One region of the Propionispora hippei DSM 15287 genome, then DNA from elsewhere that is predicted to be linked to it. Evidence: riboswitches for the same ligand, from Rfam matches in the RefSeq annotation. Region 1 holds a riboswitch; each other region holds the start of a gene.
What was found. Region 1 has a riboswitch for cyclic di-GMP ahead of F3H20_RS08115 (bifunctional diguanylate cyclase/phosphodiesterase). Riboswitches for the same ligand answer to the same signal wherever they lie in the genome.

Region 1 (3,196 bases):
TTGGTGATAACTATAATGATGTCAGTATGTTCGAACTGGCCGGACTGCCAATTGCGATGGCCAACGGGGAGTCTGCCGCCAAGCAGGCCGCTAAATTCGTTGCCCGCTCCAATGATGAGAACGGTGTGGCGCATGCTATCCGGCGCTATATTTTGGAACAGCCTGTTTGATAATGGAAATAGGATAGTATAGACGGCCGGCATTGCCGGCTGTGTTTATTTTGGTTGCTTCAACCCAGCAAGCCGGAACTTTTTTGGAATATAACCGGCATGACGGCCAAGGTAAACTGTTTTTTGCGATATATTGTAATTGACGAAAAAATAAATACTATATCTTGTGCTTTTTGCAGGATAATGACTGTTTAAGGCGAAACAGTCATTAAAAGTGATCTATTTGGAGAGGATTGTTATGCTAATCAAAAATGTAGTGGTGGAAAACCCTGAGCATCTGCCGGAAAAAGAAGTACAGGCCTATGTGTATGAGGAAATGGCTATTTGGCAAAAGACAGGCAAGACCTTGGGCCGCGTTGTTCTTTGCCTGGAAGGAAATGACGTGGTTATTCAGTCTTTTGAACAATCCCCGATTAAAAGAACGCGCCGGATTACCGGCTATCTCAGTACGGTGGATAAGTTCAATGATGCGAAACAGCGGGAATTGGCTGATCGCTTGCCTCATAATCAGGAACGGGAAGCAGTACTTTTGGTGTAGGAAAATACAAGGAGGGATAATCCATGTCTCAGTTGAAAGCCATCTGCCCCCATTGTGACAGTGAACTGGTCAAACAGGCTGTGACGGTGGACTTGGTTGTGTTTAAATGCGTACAGTGCAACCGCGAATTCGGTCCATTGCCGGCGGCCTGCACGCAGGCCGAGCTGGACCGGGTGTTGAATGAGTCCGACCGGTGAAAAAACGCCTGGCAAGGCGTTTTTTTTATGGCTGGAAACAGGCTTGCTAAAATTGGAGAATAACTAACAAAGCAGATAGTTATTGACGAGTTTGGTAAAAATATGTAATATGTTATAGGGATCTAAAAAAATATTGGGTAAACTTATCGAAAGGTAAGGACACAAAGCCATGGGTCTAAGGATGTATGCATCTATGATTGCCAGGTTGCCTGTTTTCTATCAAAACGGTTTAGTAGGCCAGGCGACCCCTGGCCTTTTATGTTTTTGTGAGGATTAGGTCGCATAATTCTGAGGTGGTGGCAATACGGAGGAGCGAAAGTGAACAAAGGCAAGCTGGTTTTTTTCTTACAACAAATGGGGCAGGCCAGAGGAAGATGGGTTTTCTTGTTTATGGCGGCTTATGTCGTTTTGTTTTTTACTTGGAGTGTTGGCTGGGCTGAAGCAGGAAGCCTGCGCCTGGCGGGTTGCGGTGCTTTGGTTTTCACCTGTGTGGCGGTTGCAAGCGGGCTTTTATTTCAAACCTATCGGAAGGTCAGGGAAGATTCCCTGTTTTGGCTGTTGTTGTTCCTGGGAATTAGCAGTTCAGCCGGTGGCATTCTTTTGGAAGGGTATTACCGGCTTGCATTACAGATTGATTTTCCCTTTTTGAGCTGGGATAATTTATTTTATGTGGCAAGTTCCTTTTTGACGTTGGCAGCTTATGTCTCTCTGCTCTGGCAGCGCCGGGGAGCCTGCTTTTGCTTTAAGGCACTGTTTGATATTACGCTGCTCCTGGTTGTTGTTTTTGCGGTAAGCTGGGACTATATCCGGATGTATTTTGTTTTTTCCAATGAACAGGCATTGACCAATATGCTTTTTCTGGCATATCCTGTTATGGATTTAGGCTTGCTGTTCGGAACAGCCAGATTTTATTTTCAGTTTAAACGGTTTAACCGACCTATGCTGCATTGTTTTTTGGGGAGTATCATTTTTTTCTTTATTGCCGATACGGCTTTTTTATACGGCTCTTTGCTGGAGGCTAATTCCGCCGGCACCTGGTATCACATGCTCTGGGGGTTGGCCAATCTGCTGATTGCCTTGGCAGCGTCATTCCGGCAGGGCGAGTATGCGATTGGACAGGAAGGCAGCTTGGAATATAACCCTGGCACCGTGTGGCTTTGCCTTTCCTATGGCGTTGTGGCCGGACTGTTCCTGCTGCTGCTGGTAAAGCTGGAGGAGCTTGTCAGCGTGGCTGTCGGGTTGTTCATTTGCCTGTTGCTGATCAGTGTCCGTCAGGTGTTTTCCTTTTTGGAAAATAAGCGGCTGCTTCAGTCCTTGCAGCAGAAGAACGCCGAATTGTTGACTATGGCATATACCGATCATCTGACCGCCATGCCTAACCGGTTCCGGTTTCTGGAAGATATTAAGGTAAAGCAGAAACCTTGTGTGGCGATTATCAATATTGAAAATTTCCGGGCCATTAATGAATTTTACGGCTGCCAGGCAGGCGATAAGGTATTGCGCGATGTAGCGTCCTGCATCCTGCAGGAAGCGGGCCGCTGCAGTTATGAGGTATACCGGCTGTCGGGTGATGAGTATGCCCTGTTGGCTGACGGCGTGGAGCCAAACCTGTTTAAAAGAAATATCCTGGACATGTATGACTGTATTGAACAAACCAAATTTTCAATCCATGGACAACTGCATCCTGTTTTTGTCAGCATTGGCCTGTCCTTCACTGCCGAAAGTCCGCTGGAAAAGGCGCAAATGGCCCTTCGCTATGCCCGCCAGCGTCACCTTAAGGTCCAGGTATATGGTGACGACCTGCCGGTAAAAGACAGTTATCACCATAATTTATACTGGGTGCAAGAGGTGCAGGAAGCCATTGAAGAGGACCGCATTTTGCTCTATTATCAGCCGATTCTGGAGCTTTGCACCGGCCGGGTTACCAAGTATGAGGCCTTAGTGCGCATGCTGTCCCGGCAGGGCGAGATTATTTCACCCGGCTGTTTTCTGCCGGTGATTAAAAAAACTAAAATATATCCCCGGCTAACGGAGGTTATTTTGGAAAAATGTTTTGCCTATTTTCAGGATAAGGACGTTGAGTTTTCGATTAATTTGAGCGCAGCCGATATCGCGGACAGCAAGGTAACGCAACGGATACTTCGGTTATTGGCCGGTTCAGGACTGGCCGGCCGGGTCACTTTCGAATTTGTCGAATCGGAGGAATTTGAAAACCCCGAAGAACTGCTGCGGTTTATCACTGAAGTAAAGCGATATCACGCTAAGATTGCCATCGATGATTTTGGCAGCGG
Region 2 (3,196 bases), on a different contig from region 1:
CGCATCCCCGTCTGGCCGATCTGCTGATTGAGGACCTGACGGCGGAGGAAGCGCTGCACATAGTGGACATTATTGTACGGTATTATCAAAAGAATGCCGATATTGAACGGGTCGGACAATTTATTGACCGGATTGGCTTAAAAAAATTCAAGGCCGATGTGCTGGCCGAATTCTACAAGGGCGTCAGCGAAACCACCGAACCGCTGGTCAGCCAGTCGGCTGCCGGGGAAAAAATCATTCCTGTGGCGGGCGGCCTGACCGAAGGAACGCTGGTGCTGGGTGACAAGATCACCGCCGACAGCGTGATCAGTGACATTATCCGGGTATATCCGCAAACGGTACCTGTCTTCCGCTCGTTTGGCATGGGCTGTCTGGGCTGTCCGTCCTCGACGGGGGAAGCGGTCCAGAAGGCGGCGGAAATACATGGGATCAAGGTGGATGAAATTCTGGCGGCACTGAACAAGGTTATATAGGCTTTTTTTACTACATTTCTTATCTTATGGCAGGAGGAATACAGATGAGTGCATTTTTAGGACATATTCACTATTGGCTATACAATAAGATCCGCTTGGTGATCAAACGGGAAGAACTGGTCTTTGCCAAAGCCCAGGAATGCTGCGGCGATACGGCGGAAGAACTGCGGGACCAGGTGTGGCAGACCTACGGGCAGCCACTGCCTGATGCCGATCTGGGTGATTTGATTGAGCACGGTAATATCCATGGCTGGCTGCAGCGGCAGATCAACCTGGCCGAGTCGAGAGAAGCGGCTTTGATTAAGGAATTGCTTGAGATTTGCGGCGGTGACGCCGAAGCGGCGATTTTCCGGGCTTTTGCCGAACATGGCGAGGGCTGCGGCCGTCATGCCGCCGAACAAAATAAATATGAAACCGACCGGGCTGACGGCATCTATCAGGCGCTGAATGATTACCTGCTGAACGGCATGCCCTGTGATCAGGCCGATGTCATGGTGGCTAACAGCGCTGATCAGGTCATCTGGAAGAGCGGCACCTGCCTGCAGGAACCCAACTGGAAACGGGTTGGTATCAGTGCTAAACCCATGAAAAAGTTATATCAGGAGTGGACACAAAATTTCGTCCGGGCAATCAATCCGGCCATGGAATACAGCCAGACTGCCGACACCGCTCAGGGCGAAGCCGTTAACCGGCACGAGATTAAACGGGTTTGATAAGCGATCTGAAGTCTAGGATATCGCTGAAGCGGAAAAACAGCCACCAGGCTGTTTTTTTGTATGATTATTTGGCAGTCTGCTGGACGTGCACAAAATAATTCCGATGATTCCTTCCAAGACACGGATAAAACGAGTATAATAAAACATAGAAAGAGTAGATAATTGGCAAAGAAAAAGTCTTTTTGTCGAATTATCGGCAGTAGGACTGAAGCGCTACCTTTTTTAGTTATTTTAGACAGTGTCCCAAAGCAAGAAGTTATGAATTGATCATATAGATAACCTTTTAGCAAACCTTCTTAAAGGAAGGGACGCAAAGCCATGGGTCTAAGGATGTAAATCTATGATAGCCAGGTTGCATAAAGCACCGGCTATTTTTTATTTTTTATCAGCCGCGAGGGAAGCTTGTTCCCCATATGGATAAGGAGATGGAGACATTGGCTGTAGGAAAATGTTCTTGTGGCAGCAAGCAGTATGAAGAGGTTGATATAACGCCGGCGGGAGCTCAGAAGAAGCGATCCTTTACCCGTTGCAAGCGCTGCGGCTTAGTTGTGGCGGGACAGGGAAACTGGCCGGAGGAAGAAGAGACGGGGCTGGTAAGCCATTGGGTAAGAGTCTTGCGGGAAAGTATGGGCTCCATCCTGCGGGCATAATCGCCCGAATTTGGGCAAGGGGACGGTTCGGGCGATTCTCATGAGCCGTTGCCGGAATCAGCGATTATGGCAGCCTTGCAACCGTCAGGCAGGGCCTTAGCTTAGCAGGAAAACGGCAGCAAACAGGGAACTATTACTAGTGGCCAATAAGCTGGGTCATTTCGTTAATTTAATAATACACCCAAACAAACGGATACTTCGTCTGCCTGTTTATGCCGGACTTTCCCGGTCTGGCTGAGGTGGGGTTTAGGAAAACCAAAGGAGATGGATAGCTTGGATATGCCTGCGATAATACAGGATGCGTTCAGCAGCGGCTTCTCGCTGCCGTCGGCGGCCAGCGCGGTGCCGGACATGACGCAGACAGTTGCTACAATAAAGGAAGTATGGGATGCCCAAACTTTTTCCGACATGGTCAACGGACAGGTCCATGTGCCTGATGATGTAATCAATCAGGCGCTGGCATCGATGCTGGAGCCCGGCGGACCGGTTACAGAAATGAAGGTTACGTCGCTAAAAAATCACCAGCTTAGAATTGAAGCGAAGACGGTCAAGGAAGGGCGGGTCGTGCTGGTCTGCACGGTGGAGCAATTAGTACATAATCAGGATCAATCGCTGCTAACACTGAAGGTAACTGATAAAAAGCTGCCGGACAAGCCCTTCGTGTCGTGGATTTTTTCACGGGTCAGTCTGGCCATGGTGAGCAAGGTTGTGGGACACCTGGATCCCTCCTACGGGTTAGATGTCAATATTCATGGGAATACTGTCACCATTGATTTTCGCCAGGCGCTGTACAATTCGCGGCTGGGCAATTTGGAGCTGTTCGGTTACCGGCCGGTGGATTATCTCACCGTGTATTCGCTTACGCCGCAGGACGGCTTTTCTGATATCAGCACTAACCTAGCGTTGCCGGAGCAGATAAAAACAATGATTAAAAATGTTTGGTTGTAGGGTGTGCTTTTAAATGAACGGAAGGAGCTAGGGCACAAAAAGCGCTGCCAGGGTTGCTTCGGATAGTGTTAAAACCACACCTTAAGACGGGAGGACAATCTGGTATGAAAAAAGTATTAACCATCGCCGGCTCGGATAGCAGCGGCGGCGCCGGCATCCAGGCTGACTTAAAAGCCTTTTCCGCCCAGGGCGTGTTCGGTATGAGTGTTATTACCGCCGTAACGGCGCAAAATACGCAGGGCGTACTGGCGGTGCAGGACATTGAGCCGGAAATCATCGCCAAGCAGATCGAAGCGATTTTTGAAGATATTGAGGTGGATGCCGTTAAAATAGGCATGGTTTCCCGGCCTGTGACCATCCATACCATTGCCGCCAAGCTGCGCCAGTACCAGGCGGTTAATGTGGTACT
Region 3 (3,196 bases), on a different contig from region 1:
TCTTCCTTCGTCTTCAGCAAGGTTGCTTCCAAGCGCTCCCGGAAGGCCCGCCGGTTCTTTATATTAAAGCTTAAACCGGCCTACGGCTCGGGTTAATTCTGCAGCCATTTTAGCAAGGGTTTGACTGGAGGCAGCAATTTCTTCCATAGTTGCCGATTGTTCCTCTGTCACAGCCGACACCGTCTGAGCCTTACTGGCAGCTCCTTTGCTGATCGTGTCAATATCCTTCACAGACTGGATAATTTGCTGGCTGCCACCGGTCATTTGCTGTATAGAGGCAGAAATTTCCCTGGTCTGTTCCGATACGGTATCGATAGATTGGAAAATAGCCTGAAAAGCACGTCCGGACTCTACAACCACTTCCGCGCCATTGCGGACCTCTCTGGTGCCTCCTTCCATGGCCAGTACCGCGTCAGCCGTATTGTGCTGTATTTCAGCAATTAAAGTACTAATTTGCTTCGCAGCTTCCTGTGATTGTTCGGCTAGTTTGCGGACTTCTTCCGCCACTACGGCAAAACCCCGTCCCTGTTCTCCGGCACGGGCTGCTTCAATGGCAGCATTAAGTGCCAGCAGATTGGTCTGGCCGGCCAATCCGGAAATGGTATCGACAATCTGGCCGATCTCCTGGGAAGCAGCTCCCAGCTTGACCACCACCTGCGAAGAATGCGCCACAGCCTTTTCGATATTTCCCATTTGTCTAATGACGTTTTCCACCGTCTTGTTGCCTTCTTGCGCCGTTTCAGCCGACTGCGACGAAGTACCGGCCACCTGGTTGGCATGAGCGGCAATTTGGTCAATGCTGTCCGACATTTGTTCAACAACCGCCGTTGCGCCATCGACAGCCCGCAATTGTTTTTCCGCTCCATCCGCTACTTCTCCGATCACTGCCGCCACCTGAGCAGCTGTCTGAGCCGACAGATCGGCATTGGCATTCAATGTCTGGCTGGCAGCGGCAAGCTGCAGAGCTACTTGCTGGATTTGGGAAATTAAGTTGCAAAGCTGTTGTAGCGTATTGCCAATAGCCCCCTCCAGGCGTCCGACCTCACCCCGTTTGTCCCGGGCGAAGGAAATACTCAAATCACCCTGCGCTACCTGCTCCATTTTCTCCAGCAATTGATAAATAGGGTTTACTAATTGGCGTTTCATAACCAAAAGAATTAAAAAAACCGCAAGCACCAAGACACCCGCACTTAATACGCAGGTTATCAGCATGTTTTTCTGCAGTTGCGCCAATGTATTCTGCCTGTCTAATACCACTTTGATCAAGGCTTTGACCTGACCGGAGTAATCCCGGACCGGAACCGCTACATAAGCCTTCTCACCGTTATTACTATAGCCGTAGCTCATCGCACCGCTGGCCGCAACCTGCCGGGCAGTATCGATCGGCAGCGCCAGCAGGTCTTCATCCGCAGTCGCTGCCAACAGCTTGTCCGTTCCGTCTGGGTTCAACTCATAGCAATAATACTCACCGGGGAATTTGGCCTTTAATTGTTTTTCCAAAAAGACTTTATCAAAATTCATGCCTGTTTCCACCGTACCGACAGGGGCATTATTGAAATAAACTGGCATAACAGCGCGAAAACCCCAGCCGGTAACGCCGGCTTCAATGCCGACAACAGGCTTAAGGGATTTGTTAGCCTCGACTACCGTTTTTCTAAAGCCCGATAAGTCATCACCAAACTTACCCGGCGCATTAATTCGTAAAAAAGAAGTCGCCGGCGCCAGATGGAACTGCATTTGTTCTACGCCCTGCTCCTTAAGCTGCTTATACACCGGGCCAACCAGCCGGAATAAACCTTCCCGGTCCCGCTCGCTAAGCAGGCGTGCCACTTCCGGATTATAGGCAAGGGAAGCGGCGACCGCAGCGGAACGATTCAAATATTCTTCAATACTGGTTTGGACAATCATGTCTATTTTTTTAAATTCCTGTGCTTCATCCTCTAGAATGAGATTCCGTTGATTGCGGTAGCTTAATCCGCCGACAAGCAACAAGCTTATGACAATAACAGCCGTTATAACAATAGTGAGTTGTGACTTTAACATTTTCATAAAAATCCCCCTGACTTTTTGGTATCAACTGTCATTTTCAATCATCGGAAATCGCTTTGCAATGTCCTTAAGGTTGCTGCTGCCCTCCTCTCATCGGAGCTGGTTCCGCCACCTTGGGTTCTGTCCACTTTTTTGCAGTAAGCCGGCCAGGTTTACTGATCGAAAACAAAAAAAACAGGCTACGATTGATATTTCAATCGCAGCCTGGCAGTCATCGGTAGCTAACCCTTTAGACCCATGGCTTTGCGTCCTCACCTTTCGGCTGAGTTTGCCCATTCCATTTATTTTCCTTTTCGACAAATTACAGGAAAATCCTCTTGCTATTCTACAAAACTCACTCATATTTTGACTTTTTCGTCAGCAAGCTCACTGTAGCTATGTCTCACTCAATGGACCACTTCCTGCAGCATGCCGTTCCTGATCCGGCCCACTATATCCAAATCATCAACCTGATAAGTTATATATTCCTATCCGATCTTACTATGCGCGACATTTAGCCTATACCCTAACCCGGAAAACCACTCGGCCGCTGAACTGAAGTTTATATCAAGACAGCCTGATACCCGTCAACGGATACCAGGCTGTCTTCTTTGGCTTAGACAACATTCAGATCACATTATATTTTTTCAGTGCCTTATAAATTCCGTCCTTATCCACATCGTCGGTTACCGCAAAGGCAGCCGCCTTCAGTTCTTCGGTGGCATTTCCCATGGCAATGCCATAGTTCACCTGGCGCATCATCTCCAGGTCATTGCGGGCATCGCCAAAAGCGAAGGTATTGGCAAAATCAATACCCAGTTTTTCGTGCAAAAAGCGGACACCCTTGCCTTTGGTATGGCCGGGCAAGTGGATATCCATGCGAATATTTTCCGAGGTGTACATATCTACCAGCCAGTCTTTTGGCAAACAATCCCGGCAGGTAAGCATCTGTTGTTCGGCGGCAAACATAGCGGTGACCATCCCGGAGTGAATCTCTTCCGGCTGCCAGGAAAATATCCAGGGCTCATCGCCTGATAAGTCGGCACCGAACAATTCCCTATGGCGCTGTAGCACCGGATGATCCGCCGGGCTCGACCAGATACCCAGGCTGCCGGTGAAATTAAACGGCACATCATATTCCTGGAAAAGTCGCAGTAAAAAAGTAAGG
Region 4 (3,196 bases), on a different contig from region 1:
CTTTCCGGCCAAACCTGTTTACCAATCCGTACCGAAGTCTTCGCATTGTTTAACCGGTTAGCTAAGCCTGACCAACCTTCTACATAGTTTCCAATCCCCGCTGTAACATGAATATTCCGGACATAGGCACCGATATAAGCTACATAACTTTCCGCCAGTTCGGTTTCCCGTTCTTTATGGTTGGGACATGAAGCAAAATCACTAAGGACTACAATACCAATGTCTGTCTCCCAGGCAATCGTATTATTCTTCTTATTTAATATATCGATCAAGAAATCTACGAGCTGCTGCTTATGGTAATGATGATCGGCTGTATCAGACACTCCCGGTATAGTATCTACTTCGAAAAACAATAAAGAAAAATCTTTGGGAATATGAAGCTTGTTTTTTTCACTATACTCCTGCAGCTCCAGATCATTTATATCATTCCGGACAGCCAGTTTATTAAAAAACTCACTTCTCTTTTTTCTTTCATACGCCTGATATAGCAGACTCTCATTTCTTTTTCTTTCACTAATATTACGGGTAACACCAATATAGCCAATATGGGCACCCGCCTGATCCCGGGCAATGCTTATGGAAGATTCAAGCCAGATCACTTTCCGGTCTTTTCGCAGTTGTTCCTCTTCCACAATGAACGGTACTTTACTGCTGTGCCATTGAATGTTGTCAGTCGTGATCTTCTGAAAAGCATTCCACAAAAAGGTAAGTGTCGTTTGCTCCGAATTTTCCCCCTCTAGTTCAACTGCTGCAAACCCTAACAATTTCTCAACCGAGGGACTTATATATCGGATAATGCCGCCGGTATCCAACAGCCAGATTACGTCCCCCGTATTTTCAGCAATAAATTTATATTTTCGTTCACTTTCCCGAATGATTTCCTGTTGTTTTTCAAGCTCTGCAATATAGCGTCGCTCATTTTCTGCCGCATCTTTTAAACCAAGCACCATGCTATTAAACGCAATGGAAAAGTCTCCCATAAAATCAACCCGTTGGCTATAATCACCGGAAGCAACCATCCCTGTTTGCCAAGTCAAATGGCGCAGATTGGACTGCAGGGCCTTTAACGCACCCGGCCAATATCCGCGTAAGTTTATTGTAGAAGACAAATCACCTTTAGCAAGTGTATCAGTAAAGGATCTAAGCAAGAGAAGCTCGTTTTTCAGCTTGACAAACTCCGGATGTTTTCCCGCGCAGGCAGAATCACCGTTTGTCACGTCTTTTCCCTTTATCACCTGATATAACTCTCTCAGTATTTCATTGATTTCTTCTTCCATTTCTTTACGCACGTGGATATCCCTCTCTAAAACCAAAGATTCACTTCACGGATATTTCAGCAGTGAACCGGCAAGTCCTGTCACCTGTACACCAACAGTCAATCTCCTTAACACTATACTGCTTGCCGGTAAACCCTTCCAGAAGCCCGGCAATAAAACCTTCATCATAAACGCATACTTCATAATCCAATTCCGGCAATCCGGAACAATCCAAGTCCTCGGAAATGCTCATTACATATTTTCCGTTTTCATGATCAGCCGATTCAACCCGTAGAATTCCGATTTTCTTATCCGCCAGGGCTGTTTGTATTGCCTGAATAAAACTGTTGAAATCTTTTACATCCCTAATAACGTTCTGGTAGAATTGTTTTCCCGCCAGCAACCCTGACTCATAGAACAAGGTATCGACCATTTCCGTTCCGTAATGTTTCTCAAGCACATCGCGAAAACAAAACTGCATAAGTCTGTATACATCAGTGCTAACCATCGGCCCCAGGTTCGGCCTGCCGGCAGCAAGATCGCCAAGCAATTCCCATTGAAATTCATATTTTCGCTTCATAACAAGACTCCTCTTTTTGTTTGACTACCATGCAAGCACGCTCGGATTAGCTGCGCTTGAAAGCTAACTTCAACACTTAACACCTCAAATAAATTGTTTATTACTAAAAAAAAATCGCCAAAACCTATTTGCGGCTTGGCAATCATTTATACCGTCCTTTGGTATAGTTAGATCCATAGCTTTGCGTCCTTGTCTTTCGACAAGTTTGCCAAAAAATCCTTCGTTTTTTTACAAATTCTACATAAATTTTACATTTCTAGACTGACTATCACTTTTCCTTCTGTCCTTGGCAAAAAAACATATTTTTCGGCCATAATCTATTTTTTATTTTAAGCACGGCTCACAGTATACAATCTCCATCGGGATTCCTCTGCTATCTCCTACCGGCCGTTGAGGAATAGTAGAAAAACCATACTGCATACCAAGCCGGCCAATAACCGACAATACCATGGCATCTATAAAATCATCCAGTAATTGTTTGGGATAACGGTTTTCGATTTCAGTCATGGCCTGTCCGGCTTGTATAAAATACTCTGAAAGCAACTGTGTTCTCTCTTTAAGTCCCTCTGGGAAGGTTTTCTTGCTCACCAGCGGTTTATTACCGTTTAATATAGCAAAACCGAACTCTGGATGCGATTCCCGCAGTCGGCCGATGTATTGAGGCTGCTCCAGTAAAAATTGATCCACCTCGCGAATCTTTGGCGTAAACCCCAGTGACTGTTCGGACAGACTTTTTTGAAGAACCTGCAAATTGCAAGCCTTGGCGCTCTGCTTGTCCCTGGCGTAAACGGCCTGACGGCAGGGAGTATTAAACACACTGGATGCCTTTCCCGGCAGCCTACTCCTTAATTTCTGATCCGGTCTAGCCGCATTCTGCTGACTGGTTTCCGGTAACCCAATCGGGATGTCGATAAGCAGACATTCGGCAGCGTCATGCTCTGCCATCAGTTGGGTAATATCCGGATAATCGGCAAAACCATACCGGCCGGACAGGTCGTGCCAAAACACTGCCCAGCCCCGATATTTTCCCACTCGTTTGCAACTGTCAATACCTACCCAGCAGGTACCGCCCATTCTTGCTTCCATTTCTGTATTTCCTTCCATAAAAAATATCATTGTTAATACAATGATATACAGGACCGCTTATGATTTGCAAGGAATAACAGTAGCACAATAGCCGATATTGGGTATAGGAAAATAAGGAGATCCTTCCTTTTCTTTATACGCAACTCTTATATAGGGTATCAATGTTTTATCTTTACAGTACGCTGAACCGAAGGATGTACGTCCGGTCATTCGAGAATTGAATTTTTCCTCAATAATCGCGATTCCCCTGTTCACCAGCGTATTGTCAAGCCAT

Region 2: it holds a riboswitch for cyclic di-GMP, as region 1 does, so the genes downstream of both, F3H20_RS17130 (hypothetical protein) here and F3H20_RS08115 (bifunctional diguanylate cyclase/phosphodiesterase) in region 1, are expected to answer to the same signal.
Region 3: it holds a riboswitch for cyclic di-GMP, as region 1 does, so the genes downstream of both, F3H20_RS06565 (methyl-accepting chemotaxis protein) here and F3H20_RS08115 (bifunctional diguanylate cyclase/phosphodiesterase) in region 1, are expected to answer to the same signal.
Region 4: it holds a riboswitch for cyclic di-GMP, as region 1 does, so the genes downstream of both, F3H20_RS17395 (V4R domain-containing protein) here and F3H20_RS08115 (bifunctional diguanylate cyclase/phosphodiesterase) in region 1, are expected to answer to the same signal.

Annotation. Positions count from the first base shown of each region.
Region 1 covers NZ_FQZD01000011.1:103,949-107,144, forward strand. Annotated here, with positions in the region: gene F3H20_RS08105 (HAD family hydrolase) at 1-170, shown strand, start outside; gene nrdD (anaerobic ribonucleoside-triphosphate reductase) at 409-708, shown strand; gene F3H20_RS19880 (hypothetical protein) at 732-905, shown strand; cyclic di-GMP riboswitch class I at 1,032-1,118, shown strand; gene F3H20_RS08115 (bifunctional diguanylate cyclase/phosphodiesterase) at 1,224-3,196, shown strand, end outside.
Region 2 covers NZ_FQZD01000043.1:17,617-20,812, forward strand. Annotated here, with positions in the region: gene F3H20_RS17120 (DUF1858 domain-containing protein) at 1-473, shown strand, start outside; gene F3H20_RS17125 (hypothetical protein) at 518-1,186, shown strand; cyclic di-GMP riboswitch class I at 1,465-1,549, shown strand; gene F3H20_RS17130 (hypothetical protein) at 1,603-1,839, shown strand; gene F3H20_RS17135 (hypothetical protein) at 2,119-2,787, shown strand; gene thiD (bifunctional hydroxymethylpyrimidine kinase/phosphomethylpyrimidine kinase) at 2,892-3,196, shown strand, end outside.
Region 3 covers NZ_FQZD01000009.1:70,322-73,517, forward strand. Annotated here, with positions in the region: gene F3H20_RS06560 (GGDEF domain-containing protein) at 1-62, opposite strand, end outside; gene F3H20_RS06565 (methyl-accepting chemotaxis protein) at 64-2,049, opposite strand; cyclic di-GMP riboswitch class I at 2,245-2,332, opposite strand; gene F3H20_RS06570 (HAD family hydrolase) at 2,656-3,196, opposite strand, start outside.
Region 4 covers NZ_FQZD01000045.1:10,682-13,877, forward strand. Annotated here, with positions in the region: gene F3H20_RS17390 (PAS domain S-box protein) at 1-1,289, opposite strand, end outside; gene F3H20_RS17395 (V4R domain-containing protein) at 1,318-1,836, opposite strand; cyclic di-GMP riboswitch class I at 1,963-2,056, opposite strand; gene F3H20_RS17400 (DUF429 domain-containing protein) at 2,161-2,922, opposite strand; gene F3H20_RS17405 (DNRLRE domain-containing protein) at 2,980-3,196, opposite strand, start outside.